Regions from separate parts of the Streptomyces sp. NPDC020780 genome, predicted to be linked through region 3. Evidence: predicted binding sites of a transcription regulator. Region 3 holds the regulator's gene; each other region holds the start of a gene.
What was found. The regulator HrcA, encoded in region 3, represses chaperone genes, less so after heat shock. The targets are predictions, from matches to a motif close to TTNGCACTCNGNNNNNCNGAGTGCNAA.
Positions count from the first base shown of each region.

Region 1 (3,275 bases), on a different contig from region 3:
AAGAACATGCGGTACGCGTCGGCCGCCCCGAACTTCGCCACCGCGCGCTGCCGCAGGCGCGCCTGACCGAGCGCCGCCGACACCAGGGCCGTGGGGTGGGTACGGCGCAGCCGGGTCGCCGTGGCGAGTTCCCGGGCGGGGTCGTGGTCGCGGAGCTCGTCCAGGAGTGCCGCTCCCTGCGGGGTACGCAGGGCGGCGAGTGCGGCGAGCGGGTCGCTCAGGTCGGCAGGGGGAAGGGCGTTCACGGCTCCATTGTGAGCCAGGCGGGGGATGCGCCGGGTGCGGCGGAGGTGTCGCCCGAGGCGGCCGGTGTCCCGGTGGCAGGATGCGGCGCCATGCAACTAGTAAGACAAAATGAAAAAAGGGTCATGAACCCCCACAGAAAGGTCTGCGGGGTTCTGGTCGCCCTGCTGATCGGCGCAGCCGCCTCCGGGTGCGGAGACCGCTCGGACGGGGGGCCCGCGGTGGGGCGGGAGCCGGCCGCCGGGGAGCCGGGGGCCACCACCGGGCAGCCGGGCCCCGCCGCGGTGGAGGCCGAGGCGGCAGCCGCGGCCAGGGCGAAGGCCGAAGCGGTGGCCGAGGCGGCGCGCCTGAAGCGGCAGCAGGCCGCCCGTGCCGCGGTCGCGAAGAAGTGGGGGCTGGCGAAGGCCCCGCTCACCGCCCCGCCGCCACCCGCCGAGAAGCCGCACATCACCACCCGTGAGGGCTTCGAGGTCGAGGGCGGGGAGGACCTTCCGCCGGTCTTCACCACCGTGCCCACCAAGGAGCGCGTCGTCTTCCTGACCATGGACGACGGCGCCGAGAAGGACCCCGAACTGCTGAGGATGATGTCGGAGCTGAAGATCCCGTACAGCGCCTTCCTCAGCGACTACGAGGTCAAGGACGACTACGGCTACTTCAAGGACATGCAGGCCCGGGGCGTCACCCTCAGCAACCACACGCTCAGCCACCCCTATCTCCCCGGGCTCTCCGCGGAGGAGCAGCGGAGGGAGATCTGCGGCTCGCAGGACCGGATCGAGAAGCACTTCGGGAAGCGGCCCACCCTCTTCCGGCCGCCGTACGGCAACTACAACGGCGACACCCTGCGCATCGCCGCGTCCTGCGGCATCAAGGCCGTGCCCCTGTGGGCCTCCGAGGCGTTCCCCGACCACATGGAGTGGCGCGAGTGGGACCGTGACCTGCACCCCGGTGACATCATCCTCACCCACTTCCGGGGCCGCGCGCAGTGGGGCGGTTCCATGGCCGACATGGTCCGCAACGTCATGAGGACGGTCACCGCCAAGGGGTACGCCGTGGCCCGGCTGGAGGACTACGTCTGACGGGCCGGCTGCCGTACGGGCGCCTCGCAGGGGCTCGCGCGGAGCGCACGGAACCCTGGGGACGCCTCCCGCGTTGTGCCGGCGTGGCCCGGCCGGCCGCGCCACGCGAGGGTGGTCAATTGGCACTCCGCTTGACCGAGTGCTAATCCCGGTCATAGTCTCAGTGCTGGCACTCCCCACTGGAGAGTGCCAGCACTTCTGCGACAGGGCAGGTCCGGCACCCGCGACGACGGATCGGCCTGGTCGCCACCCACTGACTGTTAAACCCCGTGAGATCTCCGAAGGGGGAGACCGGATCGTGTCGACCACCAGCTCCAAGGTTGCGATCAAGCCGCTCGAGGACCGCATTGTGGTCCAGCCGCTCGACGCCGAGCAGACCACGGCTTCCGGCCTGGTCATTCCGGACACCGCCAAGGAGAAGCCCCAGGAGGGCGTCGTCCTGGCCGTGGGCCCGGGCCGCTTCGAGAACGGCGAGCGACTTCCGCTCGACGTCAAGACCGGCGATGTCGTTCTGTACAGCAAGTACGGCGGCACCGAGGTGAAGTACAACGGCGAGGAGTACCTCGTCCTCTCGGCGCGCGACGTTCTCGCGATCATCGAGAAGTAATTCACCCACGTTTGCTTCTGTTCTGCGCCCCTGGCCGCCTGCGTGACAACTAGCCGGGCGGCGAGGGGCGCAGTTCGTTTGAGAGGACAGCTCAGCCCATGGCGAAGATTCTGAAGTTCGACGAGGACGCCCGTCGCGCCCTTGAGCGCGGCGTCAACAAGCTTGCCGACACGGTGAAGGTGACGATCGGCCCGAAGGGCCGCAACGTCGTCATCGACAAGAAGTTCGGTGCCCCCACCATCACCAACGACGGTGTCACCATCGCGCGCGAGGTCGAGCTCGACGACCCGTTCGAGAACCTCGGTGCCCAGCTGGTGAAGGAGGTGGCGACCAAGACCAACGACGTGGCCGGTGACGGCACCACCACCGCCACCGTCCTGGCCCAGGCGCTCGTCCGCGAGGGTCTGCGCAACGTCGCCGCGGGCGCGTCCCCGGCCGCCCTGAAGAAGGGCATCGACGCCGCGGTGAAGGCCGTGTCCGAGGAACTCCTCGCGACCGCCCGCCCGATCGACGACAAGTCCGACATCGCCGCCGTCGCCGCGCTCTCCGCGCAGGACAGCCAGGTCGGCGAGCTCATCGCGGACGCGATGGACAAGGTCGGCAAGGACGGTGTCATCACCGTCGAGGAGTCCAACACCTTCGGTCTGGACCTCGAGTTCACCGAGGGCATGGCCTTCGACAAGGGCTACCTCTCCCCGTACATGGTGACCGACCAGGAGCGTATGGAGGCCGTCCTCGACGACCCGTACATCCTGATCCACCAGGGCAAGATCGGCTCCATCCAGGAGCTGCTCCCGCTCCTGGAGAAGGTCATCCAGTCGGGTGGCTCCAAGCCGCTTCTGATCATCGCCGAGGACGTCGAGGGCGAGGCGCTCTCCACCCTCGTCGTCAACAAGATCCGCGGCACCTTCAACGCCGTCGCGGTGAAGGCCCCGGGCTTCGGTGACCGCCGCAAGGCCATGCTCGGCGACATCGCCACCCTCACCGGTGCGACCGTCATCGCCGAGGAGGTCGGCCTCAAGCTCGACCAGGCCGGTCTGGACGTCCTGGGCACGGCGCGCCGCGTCACGGTCTCCAAGGACGACACGACCATCGTCGACGGCGGCGGCGACGCCGCGGACGTCAAGGGCCGCGTCAACCAGATCAAGGCCGAGATCGAGTCCACGGACTCCGACTGGGACCGCGAGAAGCTCCAGGAGCGCCTCGCGAAGCTGGCCGGCGGTGTCTGCGTGATCCGCGTCGGTGCCGCCACCGAGGTGGAGCTCAAGGAGAAGAAGCACCGTCTGGAGGACGCCATCTCCGCGACCCGCGCCGCGGTCGAGGAGGGCATCGTCTCCGGTGGTGGCTCC
Region 1 covers NZ_JBIRTB010000016.1:134,427-137,701, reverse strand. The annotation lists gene ACH4VO_RS27200 (methyltransferase domain-containing protein) at 1-245, opposite strand, end outside; gene ACH4VO_RS27195 (polysaccharide deacetylase family protein) at 369-1,319, shown strand; gene groES (co-chaperone GroES) at 1,618-1,926, shown strand; gene groL (chaperonin GroEL) at 2,025-3,275, shown strand, end outside.
Region 1: the regulator HrcA is predicted to act here: its motif matches at 1,439-1,465, upstream of groES (co-chaperone GroES).

Region 2 (3,275 bases), on a different contig from region 3:
GACACCGGGGCGCGGCCGTAGGACGGGCCGGGCCCCCACGTGGTGGATGCGCCGCCGCAGGCCCGGCACCGGCTGAACCCGTGTCGGCTGAACCGTCGGCCGGAACGACGTCGGCCCCCCGGGACGAATCCCGGGGGGCCGACGTCGTTCAGATACTGCGGGTACTGCCCTGAACTGCTGATCCGGGGATCAGAAGTCCATGTCACCGCCCGGCATGCCGCCCGGAGCAGCCGCGGCGGCCTTCTCCGGCTTGTCGGCGATGACGGCCTCGGTGGTGAGGAAGAGCGCGGCAATGGACGCGGCGTTCTGCAGGGCGGAGCGCGTGACCTTCGCCGGGTCGATGATGCCCTCGGCGATCATGTCGACGTACTCGCCGGTCGCGGCGTTGAGGCCGTGACCGATCGGCAGGTTGCGCACCTTCTCGACGATGACGCCACCCTCGAGACCACCGTTGACGGCGATCTGCTTGAGCGGGGCCTCCAGCGCGAGCTTCACGGCGTTGGCGCCCGTGGCCTCGTCACCGGTCAGGTCGAGCTTCTCGAAGACGGCCGAGGCCTGGAGCAGAGCCACGCCACCACCGGCGACGATGCCCTCCTCGACGGCGGCCTTGGCGTTGCGCACCGCGTCCTCGATGCGGTGCTTGCGCTCCTTGAGCTCCACCTCGGTGGCGGCGCCGGCCTTGATGACGGCCACGCCGCCGGCCAGCTTCGCGAGGCGCTCCTGGAGCTTCTCGCGGTCGTAGTCCGAGTCGGAGTTCTCGATCTCGGCGCGGATCTGCTTGACGCGACCCTGAACCTGGTCGCTCTCGCCGCCACCGTCGACGATCGTCGTCTCGTCCTTGGTGATGACGACCTTGCGGGCGGTGCCGAGCAGGTCCAGGCCGGCGTTCTCCAGCTTGAGACCGACCTCCTCGGAGATGACGGTGCCACCGGTGAGGATGGCGATGTCGCCGAGCATGGCCTTGCGGCGGTCACCGAAGCCCGGAGCCTTGACGGCCACGGACTTGAAGGTGCCACGGATCTTGTTGACGACCAGGGTCGACAGGGCCTCGCCCTCGACGTCCTCCGCGATGATCAGCAGGGGCTTGCCCGACTGCATGACCTTCTCGAGCAGCGGAAGGAGGTCCTTCACGTTGCTGATCTTGGAGTTGACGATCAGGATGTACGGGTCGTCGAACGACGTCTCCATACGCTCCATGTCGGTGGCGAAGTACGCCGAGATGTAGCCCTTGTCGAAGCGCATACCCTCGGTGAGCTCCAGCTCCAGACCGAAGGTCTGGGACTCCTCGACGGTGATGACGCCTTCCTTGCCGACCTTGTCCATAGCCTCGGCGATCTTGGCGCCGATCTCGGTGTCAGCAGCGGAGATGGAGGCGGTGGAAGCGATCTGCTCCTTGGTCTCCACGTCCTTCGCCTGCTCCAGCAGAGCGGCGGAGACGGCCTCGACGGCCTTCTCGATGCCGCGCTTGAGAGCCATCGGGTTGGCACCCGCGGCGACGTTGCGCAGACCCTCGCGGACGAGAGCCTGGGCGAGAACGGTGGCGGTGGTCGTACCGTCGCCGGCGACGTCGTCCGTCTTCTTGGCGACCTCCTTGACCAGCTCCGCACCGATCTTCTCGTACGGGTCCTCGAGCTCGATCTCCTTGGCGATGGAAACACCATCGTTGGTGATCGTGGGCGCGCCCCACTTCTTCTCGAGGACGACGTTACGGCCCTTGGGGCCGAGGGTGACCTTGACGGCGTCGGCGAGCTGGTTCATCCCGCGCTCGAGACCGCGCCGTGCCTCTTCGTCGAACGCGATGATCTTGGCCATGTGAAGTGGTCCTCCCGGACTGATGGGGTCTCCCCTGCTCGAACGCAGTTGAGAGCTTGGGGAAGGATTTCTCCGGACCGAGAGGCGCCCGCGACGGACGGCCAGCGTGCCCGGTGGTTCCCTGCCCCACCAGGCCTGCGGGCCTCACCGGCCCGGTCCACGTTCTGTCACTCTCACCTGGAGAGTGCTAACGCCAATGATTAGCACTCGACCCCTTCGAGTGCAAGCGCCTTCGAGGATGGCTCGCTGCGGGCGAAGGTGCGAACGGCAGGTGGGACGGGCGTACGTCCCGGCCCGTGGACAGCCCCGAAGGCGGGGCGCCACCGCGCGCGGGGGCCGCCCGACCGGCCCGTGGCGCGCCCGGGGACGCCAGTGACCCCGCACGGAGGGAGGCGCCCGGCGCGCCGCACGCCGCGCCCGGACGCACGCGGGGCCCGTCCCCCCGAGGAGGTACGGGCCCCGCGTGTGCGAGTAGTGTTCGGTGTGGTCGGCCGACCGCGCCGAGCTCAGCCGACGGCGAGTTTGACCATGTCCGCCTGCGGCCCCTTCTGGCCCTGCGAGATCTCGAATTCAACTCGCTGACCCTCTTCGAGGGTGCGGTATCCGTCCATCTGGATCGCGCTGTAGTGGACGAAAACATCCGCACCACCGTCGACCGCGATGAAGCCGTACCCCTTCTCCGCGTTGAACCACTTGACGGTGCCCTGAGCCATGCCTAACTCCCCTATTACTGGCCCTTGCACAGGACCGCACTTCGCGGACCCGGGTCAAACTCACCCCCCGACAGGAGGGGGCGGCGTGCGCCGGAACGCGTCGACCGCGGCCGAATGTATCTGCCCAACTGCCCTCTGCAACAGGTCAGTCGGACGAGAATTCTGGGCACACGGGAACGCCCGGACAGGGGTAACTCGCAAGATTCCAGGGCAACTCGGGCCAGACAAAGGCCACTTATGACGCAAGGAGTGCACGCACATTGGCTGCTTCTCGTCGCGTCCGGGCGCATTCTCATATGCGCGTGGCACGGGCAGCTGCGGGGGCTTCCCCAACTGTACCCCGCTCAACCATGCAGAATGACCCCCTCCGCTTCTCTCGCGGAGGGGGTCATCGTGGTCACGTCGCGCAGCCGGCACGGACGTCCGGCAGCCGCGTCAGCCTCCGGCGACGGCCGGGATGATCGAGACGCCGGCACCGTCCGGCGTGGCCGCGTCCAGGCCGCCCTCGAAGCGCACGTCGTCGTCGTTGACGTACACGTTCACGAAGCGGCGCAGCTTGCCCTGGTCGTCCAGGACCCGCGCGGCGATGCCCGGGTGGTCCTTCTCCAGGGACGCGATGACCTCGGAGAGGACGGCGCCCTCGGCCGGGACCTCGGCCTGGCCGCCCGTGTAGGTGCGGAGGATGGTGGGGATACGGACCTTGACGCTCATGGGGGTGCCTTCCTTCGGTCTCGGGTGGTCAGCTGCCGG
Region 2 covers NZ_JBIRTB010000008.1:267,091-270,365, forward strand. The annotation lists gene groL (chaperonin GroEL) at 190-1,812, opposite strand; gene ACH4VO_RS17820 (cold-shock protein) at 2,319-2,525, opposite strand; gene ACH4VO_RS17825 (MoaD/ThiS family protein) at 2,961-3,236, opposite strand; gene thrC (threonine synthase) at 3,265-3,275, opposite strand, start outside.
Region 2: the regulator HrcA is predicted to act here: its motif matches at 2,013-2,039, upstream of groL (chaperonin GroEL).

Region 3 (3,275 bases):
CCACGTCCGGTGCACCGTGCCGAATCAGCCGTTTTCCGCAGATCGGCCGGGCACCCCGTCACGCGGCACCGCCCGCCGGTGAGGAACCGGCGGGCGGTGCGGTGGCGCGGTCGGGGCGGGCGCCTGAGCGCGCTCCCGGCGTGGTGCTTCGGCGCCCTTGCGGCGCGGTGCGGTGGCCCTCCTCGTCGCCGCCGCGGAGGACACGTCCGATGAGCGGCCGGCAGGCGTCAGCGGCCGTTGAAAGCGTCCTTCAGGCGGGAAAAGAGGCCCTGCTGCCCTGGCTGGAACTGGCCGGTGGGCCGCTCCTCGCCGCGCAGCTTCGCCAGCTCCCGCAGCAGGCGCTCCTGCTCGGGGTCCATCTTCGTCGGGGTCATGACCTCGACGTGCACGATCAGGTCGCCGCGTCCGCCGCCCCGCAGGTGCGTGATACCGCGCCCGTGCAGCGGGACCGACTGGCCGGACTGGGTGCCTGGCCGGATGTCGATCTCCTCCAGGCCGTCCAGCGTCTCCAGCGGCACCTGGGTGCCCAGCGCCGCGGCCGTCATCGGAATGGTGACCGTGCAGTGGAGGTCGTCGCCGCGGCGCTGGAACACGGCGTGCGAGACCTCGTGGATCTCGACGTACAGGTCGCCGGCGGGGCCGCCCCCGGGGCCGACCTCGCCCTCACCCGCGAGCTGGATGCGGGTGCCGTTGTCGACACCTGCGGGGATCTTCACGGTGAGGGTGCGCCGCGAACGGATGCGGCCGTCGCCGGCGCACTCGGGGCACGGCGTCGGCACGACCGTACCGAAGCCCTGGCACTGCGGGCAGGGCCGCGAGGTCATGACCTGGCCGAGGAAGGACCGGGTGACCTGGGACACCTCGCCGCGGCCGCGGCACATGTCACAGGTCTGCGCGGAGGTGCCGGGCGCGGCTCCTTCGCCGCTGCAGGTCGTGCAGACGACCGCAGTGTCGACCTGGATGTCCTTGGTCGTGCCGAAGGCCGCCTCGTTGAGGTCGATCTCCAGCCGGATCATGGCGTCCTGGCCGCGCCTGGTGCGCGAACGGGGCCCGCGCTGGGTGGCGTTGCCGAAGAACGCGTCCATGATGTCGCTGAAGTTGCCGAAGCCGCCGGCTCCGAAGCCGCCCGCGCCACCGCCGCCGCCCGAGGCGGACAGCGGGTCGCCGCCGAGGTCGTAGACCTGCTTCTTCTGCGGGTCCGACAACACCTCGTATGCGGCGTTGATCTCCTTGAACCGCTCCTGGGTCTTCGGATCCGGGTTGACATCCGGGTGCAGCTCGCGGGCGAGCCTGCGGAATGCCTTCTTGATCTCGTCCTGAGATGCGTCGCGGCGCACGCCGAGTACGGCGTAGTAGTCCGTGGCCACTTACGACTCCGCCAGGATCTGTCCGACGTAACGTGCCACTGCGCGTACCGCTCCCATCGTTCCGGGGTAGTCCATGCGGGTCGGTCCGACCACGCCGAGTTTGGCGACTGCCTCGTCGCCCGAACCGTAGCCGACCGCGACGACGGACGTGGCGTTGAGGCCCTCGTGAGCGTTCTCGTGCCCGATCCGTACGGTCATGCCTGAGTCCGTCGCCTCACCGAGCAGCTTCAGCAGCACGACCTGCTCCTCCAGTGCCTCCAGCACCGGCCGGATCATCACAGGGAAGTCGTGCCCGAAGCGCGTGAGGTTGGAGGTGCCGCCGATGATGAGCCGCTCCTCCGTCTCTTCGACCAGAGTCTCGAGAAGAACGGAGAGCACCGTGGATACGGTTCCCCGGTCCTCACTCTCGAAGGACTCCGGCAGGTCCTGCACCAGATGCGGGACATCCGCGAAGCGGCGTCCGACGACCCGGCTGTTGAGCCGGGCCCGCAGATCTGCCAGGGAGGTGTCACCGAACGGTGCAGGGCAGTCGATCATACGCTGTTCGACCCGGCCCGTGTCCGTGATCAGTACGAGCATCAGCCGGGCCGGGGCCAGGGACAGCAGTTCCACGTGCCGCACCGTCGAGCGGGTCAGCGAGGGGTACTGCACGACGGCGACCTGCCGGGTCAGCTGCGCGAGCAGCCGCACCGTACGGCCCACGACGTCGTCGAGGTCGACCGCGCCGTCGAGGAAGTTCTGAATGGCCCGGCGCTCCGGCGACGACAGGGGCTTGACGCCCGCGAGCTTGTCGACGAAGAGGCGGTAGCCCTTGTCCGTAGGGATACGCCCCGCACTGGTGTGCGGCTGGGCGATGAAGCCCTCTTCCTCCAGCACCGCCATGTCGTTGCGGACGGTGGCCGGGGAGACCCCCAGCCTGTGCCGCTCCGTGAGCGCCTTCGAGCCGACGGGCTCCTCGGTGCCCACATAGTCCTGGACGATGGCGCGCAGCACCTCGAGTCTGCGTTCACTGAGCACGGCGCACACCTCCAGCTGTGGTTCTCCGGCGTCTGCCTGGCACTCTGCGCGTTCGAGTGCCAGCAACTCCCCCGGCCAGTGTACGGGGGCGGGGCGGCCCCGGGGCAAGGGTGACCGGCCGGGCCGTCGCGGGACCGCGCGGGCCGTTGCGGATAGCGTCGTCGCATGGACGTCTCTTGGGAAGACTTCGGCTGGGAGCGGTTGGGCGACAGTACGGGGCGGCGGCGCCTTCCCGTCTGGGACGCGACGGTCTCCCTGGTGGCGGGGGCCGACGGCGTCCTGCTCCACGACACCGGTGCGACGCTCCGGGAGGGGGTGGAACTGCGGACCCAGGTGCAGGCCATGCTCGGCCGCAGGGTGACGCATATCGCATTCAGCCATCCGCACTTCGATCACGTACTGGGCACCGCCGCGTTCGCCGGGGCGGAGGTCTACGGCGCGGTCGGCACGGCCGGGCTGCTGCGGCACGGCGCCGGAGAGCTGCGCGAGGACGCGCTGCGTCACGGCATGAGCGAGGACGACGCCGTCACGGCGACCGACGCGCTGGTGGTGCCGCACCATCAGGTGAGCGGTGAGCTGACGCTCGATCTGGGCGGTGGCCTGCAGGTCCTGCTGGCCAACGTGGGTCCGGGCCACAGCGGCCACGACCTGGCGGTGCTGGTGCCGGGCTCGCCCGTGGTCGTGCTCTGCGGCGATCTGGTCGAGGAGTCCGGCGAACCGCAGGCGGGCCCGGACGCCGTCCCCTCCCACTGGCCGGCCGCCCTGGACCGGCTGCTGGAGCTGGGCGGCGAGGACGCGCTGTACGTGCCGGGACACGGCGCCGTCGTGGACGCCGCGTTCGTACGGGCGCAGCGCGACGCGCTGGCCCGCCGTTTCGGCATGTCGTGAACG
Region 3 covers NZ_JBIRTB010000002.1:135,297-138,571, forward strand. The annotation lists gene dnaJ (molecular chaperone DnaJ) at 228-1,367, opposite strand; gene hrcA (heat-inducible transcriptional repressor HrcA) at 1,368-2,384, opposite strand; gene ACH4VO_RS04085 (MBL fold metallo-hydrolase) at 2,550-3,272, shown strand.